One region of the Pseudomonas sp. NPDC077451 genome, then DNA from elsewhere that is predicted to be linked to it. Evidence: predicted binding sites of a transcription regulator. Region 1 holds the regulator's gene; each other region holds the start of a gene.

The links. Region 1 encodes FliA, which starts transcription of late flagellar genes. Its sites were predicted from a motif close to CTAAAGTTTNNNNNNNNNNNGCCGNTAA; they were not measured.
Region 2: the regulator FliA is predicted to act here: its motif matches at 1,437-1,464, upstream of motA (flagellar motor stator protein MotA).
Region 3: the regulator FliA is predicted to act here: its motif matches at 1,333-1,360, upstream of ACIGHL_RS06105 (methyl-accepting chemotaxis protein).

Annotation. Positions count from the first base shown of each region.
Region 1 is NZ_JBITVX010000001.1:390,095-393,372, reverse strand. It holds gene ACIGHL_RS01770 (chemotaxis protein CheA) at 1-466, opposite strand, end outside; gene ACIGHL_RS01765 (protein phosphatase CheZ) at 479-1,273, opposite strand; gene ACIGHL_RS01760 (chemotaxis response regulator CheY) at 1,297-1,671, opposite strand; gene fliA (RNA polymerase sigma factor FliA) at 1,789-2,514, opposite strand; gene fleN (flagellar synthesis regulator FleN) at 2,529-3,278, opposite strand, start outside.
Region 2 is NZ_JBITVX010000006.1:180,874-184,151, forward strand. It holds gene ACIGHL_RS12155 (HDOD domain-containing protein) at 1-1,403, opposite strand, end outside; gene motA (flagellar motor stator protein MotA) at 1,574-2,425, shown strand; gene motB (flagellar motor protein MotB) at 2,434-3,278, shown strand, end outside.
Region 3 is NZ_JBITVX010000002.1:502,269-505,546, forward strand. It holds gene ACIGHL_RS06100 (ABC transporter ATP-binding protein) at 1-1,232, shown strand, start outside; gene ACIGHL_RS06105 (methyl-accepting chemotaxis protein) at 1,393-3,278, shown strand, end outside.

The sequences.
Region 1 (3,278 bases):
CGCTGTCGGCGGTCGTAGCGGGCTCAGACTCAGGCTCAGTCTCGACAGACGCTTCGACTATGGGCTCCTGCGCTCCGGCCGGCTCGGCCAAACGGGCCAGCGCTGCCAGCAGCTCGGGCGTCGCCGGGGTTACTTCGGTCCGCTCGCGCACCTGGCTAAACATTTCATTGACGGAGTCCAAGGCCTGCAGCACGACATCCATCAATTCCGAGTCGACGCGACGCTCACCCTTGCGCAGGATGTCGAAGACGTTTTCAGCGATGTGGCAGCACTCCACCAACTCATGCAGCTGGAGAAACCCGGCACCGCCTTTTACCGTATGGAAACCGCGAAAAATCGCATTGAGCAAGGCTGTGTCATCGGGGCTGCTTTCCAGCTCCACCAGCTGCTCTGACAATAGTTCGAGAATCTCGCCGGCCTCTACCAGGAAATCCTGGAGGATTTCTTCATCGGCGTCGAAGCTCATATTTAACTTCCCCTAAAAGCCCAGGCTCGAAAGCAGATCATCAACGTCGTCCTGCCCGGATACGACGTCTTCACGTATATCGGCATGCATCTGCGGACCTTCACCATTGGAAGGCAGTTTTTCTTGTTTTTTCATTTCCTGCTCGGCGCGCATCGCGTCGCGGTCGTGCTGGATGCCCGCCACGCGGTCAACCTGGCCGGCCATCAGCACCAGATTAAGCAGGTTACTTTCGAGTTCGGTAATGAGCCGGGTCACTCTTTTGATCACCTGACCGGTAAGGTCTTGGAAATCCTGAGCCAGCATGATTTCGCTAAGGTTCTGCGACAGCTGACTGCCATCGTTCATGCTGCGCTGGAGAAACTGGTCGATGCGCTTGACCAGCTCACGGAACTGTTCAGCGTTCATATCGCGCCGCATGAAACGCTGCCAATCAGCAGTGAGGCTCTGCGCCTCGTAACTCACGTAATTGACCAAGGGCGCCGATTCTTCAACCAGGTCCATGGTGCGGTTGGCCGCTTTCTCGGTCATCTCCACCACGTACGACAGCCGATCAGTCGCATCGGTGATCGGTGACGGATCCCCCCCGGTGGCACAGGTATCCATCTCGAGCTTTACGATGGCGTTGTGCAGCTCCCGGGTGAGCTTGCCAACTTCCAGGTAGATCCCGTGATTGCGCGCCTGATTGAGCTCATTGAACATCTGCGTCGCTTCGTCGAAACGACCCTGTTGCAGACTTTCAATCAATTGGGGTGCGTGAGCCTTCAGAGTTGCTTCGAACTCTGCCAGGGTTTGGTCTGCTTGCGTCATAGTGCCCTCGCGGCGTTACTGCTTCAGCCGTTGACGCGCTCGAAGATCTTTTCGATCTTCTCTTTGAGCACTTGAGCCGTGAATGGCTTGACCACGTAACCGTTTACGCCCGCTTGCGCGGCCTCGATGATCTGGTCGCGCTTCGCCTCGGCGGTCACCATCAATACCGGCAGATGCTTCAAGCGCTCATCGGCACGCACCGCGCGCAGCAAATCGATGCCGCTCATGCCGGGCATATTCCAGTCGGTGACGAGGAAATCGAAACTTCCGCTCTTGAGCATCGGCAGCGCAGTGGTGCCGTCATCTGCCTCGGCAGTGTTGGTAAAACCCAGATCGCGCAAGAGGTTCTTGATGATCCGTCTCATGGTCGAAAAGTCGTCGACGATGAGGATTTTCATGTTCTTGTCCAAGTACACCTCCGTAAATCCCGAATCGAGACCTGCTCACGGTCTGTTTGCGAGCCTCATGAATGAAGCTCGTAAGCGGTCTCTAATGCTTTTGTCGCAAACCGGTCGTTAACGCGCGCGCCACTCGCCAAGACGAGCCCGCAGACGGGCCGCGCACTGACTGTGCAACTGGCTCACCCGTGATTCACTGACGCCCAGTACCTGACCGATTTCCTTCAAGTTCAACTCTTCGTCGTAATACAGCGAAAGCACCAACTTTTCACGTTCGGGCAGGTTACTGATGGCCTCGGCCAACGCCTGTTGGAAACGCTCGTCTTCAAGATCGCGGGACGGTTCCGGATGGGTGCTGGCTGCATCCTCCTCGAACTCCCCGTGCTCGCCTTCCTGAAGCAGATCATCGAAGCTGAACAGGCGGCTGCCCAGGGTGTCGCCCAGAATGCCGTAGTACTCATCGAGACTCAATTTAAGTTCGGCCGCAACGTCCTGATCTTTAGCGTCGCGTCCTGTTCTAGCCTCAATTGCCCGAATTGCCTCACTGACCATGCGCGAGTTTCGGTGTACCGAACGCGGCGCCCAGTCACCTTTGCGCACCTCGTCGAGCATGGCGCCGCGGATGCGAATACCGGCGTAGGTCTCGAAACTCGCCCCTTTTCCGGCGTCATATTTTTTTGACGCCTCCAGCAAGCCGATCATGCCGGCCTGCATCAGGTCGTCGACCTGCACGCTCGCTGGCAAACGCGCCAGGAGGTGATAGGCAATGCGCTTGACCAGCGGTGCGTACTGATCGATGAGTTGATATTGCGAGTCTTTAGCCTGAGCTTTGCTGTAATACATACCGAATCCAGCCGCTATTGTTCGTTAGGCTCTGCGGCGGGCCTGACCAGGCGCTCCACAAAGAACTCCAGATGACCGCGTGGCGTTGCCGGCAACGGCCAAGTGTCCACCTTCTGCGCGATAGCCCTGAACGCCAGCGAGCACTTTGCGCGCGGGTAGGCCTCATAAACGGCGCGCTGCTTCTGCACAGCCTTGCGCACCGCTTCGTCATACGGGATGGCGCCGACGTACTGCAGCGCCACGTCGAGGAAGCGCTCAGTCACCTTGGTCAGCTTGGCAAACAGGTTGCGCCCTTCCTGCGGCGCATGGGCCATGTTGGCCAAGACCCGGAAGCGGCTGATGCCGTAGTCACGATTGAGCAGTTTGATCAGCGCATAGGCATCGGTGATTGACGTGGGCTCGTCGGTGACCACCAGCAACACTTCCTGCGCGGCGCGAACAAAGCTCACCACACCGTCACCAATGCCAGCGGCGGTGTCGATGATCAGCACATCGATATCATCGCCGATGTCGCTGAAAGCCTGGATGAGGCCAGAATGTTGAAGCGTCGACAGCTGCACCATGCTCTGAGTGCCGGAAGCGGCCGGAACAACACGTATGCCGCCCGGCCCCTGAATCAGCACATCGCGCAGGTCGCATTCACCGGAAATGACATCGGCCAGGGTGCGTTTTGTCGTCAGGCCGAGCAACACGTCGACGTTAGCCAGACCAAGGTCAGCGTCGAGCAATACCACTCGACGCCCGAGATCGGCCAGCGCCAAGGC
Region 2 (3,278 bases), on a different contig from region 1:
AGCAGCATCACGACCCGGTCTTCCAGGCCGACGGAGCGCAACAGGACATGTTCGCTGGGGAACAGTGCTTTCAATGCGCCGGGCAACAGCGCTGTGAATTGGGCGAGGTTGTCCGGCTTGAGCCGTAATAACGCCGGTTTTTCCAGCAATCTTCGCAACACCTGGCTTTGCTCGGGATCGAGCGTCAGCCGGGCTGCTTCGTTTGGCAGTCCGCCGGCCTGCTGACTGACCAGGCGCTGTTGCTTGCGATCTACCATCAGCAACAGTACGCGCTGCATGCCCGAGCACGTCAGCGCTTTGCAGGAGGTCGCAGTGAGTTGCAGCACATTGTCGAAGGGGCAGGGGTCGCTGAGCAGCTCGCGGCAATGCTCGCGCCATTGGGCCAAGGTTTCGGTGTCGGGCAACTTCGCGGCCTTTTCCACTTGGAATGTGCTTTCCCATGGCCAGAGCAGCCCCTGGGCCGGATGCCAGAGATCGGTTGGCCCGATCGCGCGGGCGCTGGCCGCCGCTTGCTGATGCGCCATCTGCTGCAGTTCGGCGAGAGGCACCTGCAGGTAGAGTCCAGCGAGCCGCTGCCAGCGCAGGCTGTGGATGCCGCTCCAGCTGTGATGCGCCGAAAGCGCCAGACCGTTTGCGAGCAGGATGGTGTTGCTTGGTAAGGTGAGCCAGCGACGCAATGTAGGGTCGGCGTCGAGCATCTGTTGCTGGTGCAAGGGATGTTCGTTATCGCGGGCGATGTGCAGTGCCTTGATCAGCATGCGCCGATGCTCGTTGAGGAGCCGGTAGCCTTGGGCAATCCAGCCGGGCAGACCCCAGTGTTCGGCGGTGGCGATGCAGAGCTCCAACAACGAGACGCCCAACAACGAATGCTCGACCTGGCGGGCCGGCTCACGTTTGACCAGTACGCGCTGCTCCCAGGTCTCCAACAGTTCCGGGTGTGCGGCGACCAGCGCCCATGCCGGCGAAAGGAACAACAGGCTGCTCCAGTGGATTTCCTGCCAGAGTCGCGCCAAGCGTGAAGCAAACAACCCGTTGGCTTGCTGGCTGGCGTGGCTACTGATCAACATCAGCTGGCGCAATGGCGCCGGAATATCGTTTGGCTGAGCGGCTGGCACCCTGGCGAACAGGGCTTCGGCGCGCTTCAGGCCGATGCGACTGAGCGCAACCTCAAGGCTCTCGGCCGGTTTGTTGGTCGATCCGGCGCTGCGGTTGGCTTCGCGGATCACGGTAAGGGCAAGGACCGGACTTTCCTGTATAAGGTCCGAAATCTCGCGCATAGATAAGCTGCTGTCGCCCAGTGCGCGTTTAACACGTGCATAGGGTTCGGCAGCCGCCGGCAGGACAACGGCGTCCAACGCCTTGAGCCAGGCTGCAAGCGTGCGTGGGTATGGTGTCGTAGTCATGGCGCCGCCGAACTAGCATTTCATCGGGATGGCCTTTAGTCTGGCGCAAAAGTTCCGATAACCAGAACAATTCTTTTCATCTGCCCTTCCGCCTGACCCCAATCGAGCTCGTGCGATGTCGCACGGCTTGTTTCAGGTGCCCTAAGATCGGGTTTTAGACGTACCTACCTATGGCAAAAATAATCGGCATTATTGTGGTAATCGCCAGTGTTCTTGGCGGCTTCATCCTGTCCGGCGGCAAGGTTGCCGCGCTGATCCACCCGTTCGAGGTGATGATCATCGGTGGTGCCGCACTTGGCGGCTTCCTGCAGGCGAACCCCGGCAGCACCACCAAAATCGTGTTCAAGAAGTCGCTGCAGATGTTTGGCAACCGCTTTACTCACAAGTACTACCTGGAAGTGCTGGGGATGCTCTACGAGATCCTCAACAAAAGTCGCCGTGAGGGCATGATGGCCATCGAGGCCGACATCGAAGATCCCGCAGCCAGTCCTATATTCAGCAAGTATCCGGCAATTTTGAAGGACGAGCGGATGACCGCGTTCGTCTGCGATTACCTGCGCATCATGTCGTCCGGCAACATGGCTCCGCATGAGCTGGAAGGGCTGTTCGATATGGAACTCAACGGCCTCAAGGAAGAACTTGAGCATCCGTCTCACGCTGTGGCGAAAATCGCCGACGGCTTGCCCGCGATGGGAATCGTGGCCGCGGTGCTGGGGATCGTGATCACGATGTCAATTCTGGCGTCCGCGACCAATGCCGAGATTGGCGAGAAGGTGGCTACGGCGCTGGTGGGTACATTCCTCGGAATTCTTGCCTCCTACGGGTTTTTCGGCCCGTTGGCCGGGGCGCTCGAGCATGACGCCAAGGAAGAGCTCAACCTGTACGAGAGCATCAAGGCGACGTTGGTCGCCTCCGCTTCGGGAATGCCGCCGACGCTGGCGGTGGAGTTCGGCCGGAAAGTACTTCTGCCGGCGCACCGCCCAAGCTTTGCCGAGCTTGAACAAGCCATGCGTGGCAGCTAAGCGCGACCATGGATAATACCCAACCAATCATCGTCAAGCGGATCAAGAAGGTCGCCGCGGGCCACCATGGTGGCGCCTGGAAGATTGCCTTTGCCGACTTTGCGACCGCCATGATGGCGTTCTTTATGGTGATGTGGCTGATGTCCTCGGCCACGCCCGAACAGAAACGTGCTATTTCGGGCTATTTCCAGGACCCGATTGGCTTCACTGAAAGCGCCAGTCCGCATGTGATCGATCTGGGCGGTACCCCAACGCCTGCGCCGGATCGCACCTTGAACGATACGGTCGACCCGGCTGTTCAGCAGAGCGAGTCGAAGATGGACGCCGATCAGGCGGAAACCTTTGCCGAGCAGTTGGAGCGCGAACGTCTCGATCTGTTGCTTCAGGAACTTCAGAACAAGGTTGACGAAAATCCGGAGCTGACCCGCTTCAAGGATCAGATCCTGTTCGAGATCACTCAGGACGGCTTGCGCATTCAGATCATGGATGCGGCCAACCGTCCTATGTTTGCCCTAGGCAGTGCCCAGCTGCAGCCGTACTTCGAAGATATTCTGCTGGCCATGGCCGATACCATCCGTGCGGTACCGAACAAGATCAGCGTCAGCGGGCACACCGATGCCAAGCCCTATTCTGGGCGCGGCGAATTCGGTAACTGGGAGCTTTCGGCAGGGCGGGCCAATGCGGCTCGGCGCGCCTTGGTTGCAGGTAGCTATCCAGAGGAACAGATTGCCCGGGTGGTGGGCTATGCCTCTTCGGCCTTGTTTGATCGGGAGAACCCGTTGAATCCCGTCAATCGCCGCATCGATATCCTGGTGTTGACCAAGAAAGCGCAGCGCGATATCGAGGGTGAGCA
Region 3 (3,278 bases), on a different contig from region 1:
TGCTGTTCAATCCTCTGGTGATCTACGCCACGGTGCAGCTGGGCAAGCGCGTCAAACACCTGAAGAAGCTGGAGAACGACAGCACGTCGTTATTCACCCAGGCGCTCACCGAAACGCTAGATGCGATTCAGGAAGTGCGCGCCGGTAACCGCCAGGGTTTCTTTCTCGGACGCCTCGGCCTGCGGGCGCGGGAAGTGCGCGATTTCGCGGTGGCCTCGCAGTGGAAGACAGACGCCTCCAACCGCGCCAGTGGCCTGTTGTTCCAGTTCGGTATCGACATCTTCCGTGCCGCGGCCATGCTCACGGTGCTGTTTTCGGACCTGTCTATCGGACAGATGCTCGCGGTGTTCAGCTACCTGTGGTTCATGATTGGCCCGGTGGAGCAGCTGCTCAATCTGCAGTACGCCTTCTACGCGGCGGGCGGTGCGCTAAGCCGCATCAACCAGCTGCTGGCGCGTGCCGACGAGCCGCAATATCCCGGTGGTCAGGATCCGTTCGCTGGCCGCGATACCGTCGACATCGAAGTCCAGGGGCTGCGCTTCTCCTATCAGGATGAGCCGGTGCTGGAAGGGCTGGATTTGTCCATCGCGGCGGGTGAGAAGGTGGCCATCGTCGGTGCCAGCGGCGGCGGCAAGAGCACCCTGGTGCAGTTGCTGCTGGGACTCTATCAGCCGCAGGCCGGACATATTCGCTATGCAGGGGTCGAGGTGCAGGATATCGGGCTGCCAACGGTTCGCGACAACGTCGCCGTAGTGCTGCAGCATCCGGCCCTGTTCAACGACACGGTGCGCGCCAATCTGCTGATGGGGCGCGAGCGGGACGATCAGGCATGCTGGCGTGCGCTGGAAATAGCTCAATTGGCCGACACGATCCGGCAGCTGCCAGCCGGACTGGACAGCATCGTTGGTCGTTCCGGTGTTCGCCTCTCAGGAGGACAACGACAACGACTGGCGGTGGCGCGCATGGTGCTGGCTGAGCCCAAAGTGGTCATCCTTGATGAAGCTACGTCGGCTCTGGATGCGGCCACCGAGTATGCCTTGCATCAGGGACTCAACCGTTTCCTGCAAGGGCGCACGACGCTGATCATCGCTCACCGTTTGTCGGCGGTGAAACAGGCCGATCGGGTGCTCGTTTTCGATGGCGGACGCATCGCGGAGCAGGGTGATCACCAGCAGCTGATCGCTGACGGCGGGCTCTACGCCAAGCTTTACGGGCACCTTCAGCAACATTGAGCCAGGCATCGGGCACGACCGTGAGCGAGCAGTTCCAGTCGGCTCGGTGTGGTGCTGGCAAATTGACGTCAATTCCTGATTAAATTGCGCCGCTTTCGTATTCAACTTTAGTCGCGACCTGCCGACTCCATAAGCGCGCTTACTTTTTAGGGATTCTCTGATGCAGTCCGTCGATTTTTTCGCCAACCTTTCCGTCGGCAAGAAGCTGCTGCTTGGCTTCGCCATGGTCCTGCTGCTGACCTTGGGAGTCGCCGGGACCGGCTTTTACGCCGTGGACTCGATCCTGAATCGCTCATATCAGATGAATCAGCTGTTGCGGATCAACGCTGCCATTCTTGAGGCCCGTGGCCTGGAGCGCGACTTTGCGCTGACTCGCAGTGACGAATCCGCCGCGGCCTTGCGCAACACCCTGGCCAAGCTCAATCAAGAGCTGGATGAGCTTGCGCAAAGCTCGTCTGAAGAAGACCAGCAGAAGCTGCAGCAGATTCGCAGCGATGCGGCCGTCTATGCCGATAACTTCACTCAATACGGTGAGCTGATCAGCAAAGGTGTGGCGCTTCGCGAGCGTATGGCCGATGCCGCACAAAAAAGCCGTGAAGAGTTTGAATACATCGAGCTGGATATGTACGACGCCGTGCGCGTATTGCGTCTGGAAGGTGACCACTTGAAGGGCAGCGATCCGCTGACTATCGCTGAAGCGGCGTCCGGGCTGACCAAGCGCATCCTCGATCTGCGTACCTTCGAAAGCATGTTCATCGCCCATAGCGCGCAAGCCGCGGTGGACAGCTGGAACGAGTCCTATGCGGACGTGACCACCATCGGCAGCAGTCTGAAAACCTGGCTCAACGACGAGCAGAAAGCCACCATGGATGGTGCGCTCACCGCCCTAGCGGCCTATCAGCAGGCGTTTGGTGAGTTCCGCAACAACCGCGCCGAGCGCATCGCGCTCGAGCAAGCGATGGTGGGCCAGGCTCAGCGCATCCTGGATACAGCCGATCAGGCATTGACGGGTGCCACCGAGGCCATGCAGGAGCAGCGCCGCAGCGCCTACACCTGGCTCGGAATCATCAGCGTTCTGGCCGTGGTTATAGGCCTGGTGGCCGCGACGGCGATCTCCCGCATGATCGTCGTACCGCTGCGCTACACCGTACAGCTGGCGCAGCGCGTGGCCGACGGTGACCTGACTCAGTCGCAGAAAGTGACCCGTCGCGACGAACTCGGCCAGCTGCAGAAAGCGATGTCCGACATGACTGAGAGCCTGCGCACCTTGATCGGCCGCATCGGTGGTGGCGTCGGTCAGATTGCTACCGCCGCGGAGCAGTTGTCCTCGGTGACGGCGCAGACCAGTGCTGGCGTCCAGAAGCAGCGGGTCGAGACTGAACAGGTTGCTACCGCCATGCACGAGATGGCAGCGACCGTTCAGGAAGTCGCGCAAAACGCGGAGCAGGCCTCGCATGCTGCCCGCGAGGCCGACCAGCAGGCGCGCCAGGGCGACCGCGTCGTTCAGGAGGCTATCGGGCAGATCGGCAGCTTGTCTGGCGAGGTCGAACATTCGGCTCATGCCATCGAAGAGCTGAATACCGAAAGCGGTCGTATCGGCACCGTGTTGGAAGTGATTCGTGCGGTGGCTGAACAGACCAACCTGCTCGCTCTCAACGCGGCGATCGAAGCCGCTCGCGCCGGTGAACAGGGCCGCGGTTTCGCCGTGGTGGCTGATGAAGTCCGCGCCCTGGCTCGCCGCACGCACGACTCCACCGAGGAAATCGAAGGCCTGATCGCCAACCTGCAGCGCGTGGCGCAAAAGGCCGTTGAGCAAATGCAGACCAGCCGTAACCTGACCCAACGCACCGTCGACCTGGCCAGCGAAGCTGGCATCGCGCTGGGTCGCATCACCGAGTCGGTTTCGACCATCGAGCAGATGAACCAGCAGATCGCGGCGGCAGCTGAGCAGCAGAGCGCCGTCGCTGAGAACATCTCCGAGAGCGTGACCCGTGTTCGCGACATTGGTGAGCAAAGCGCCAGCGGCAGCGAGCAGACCGCCGCGGC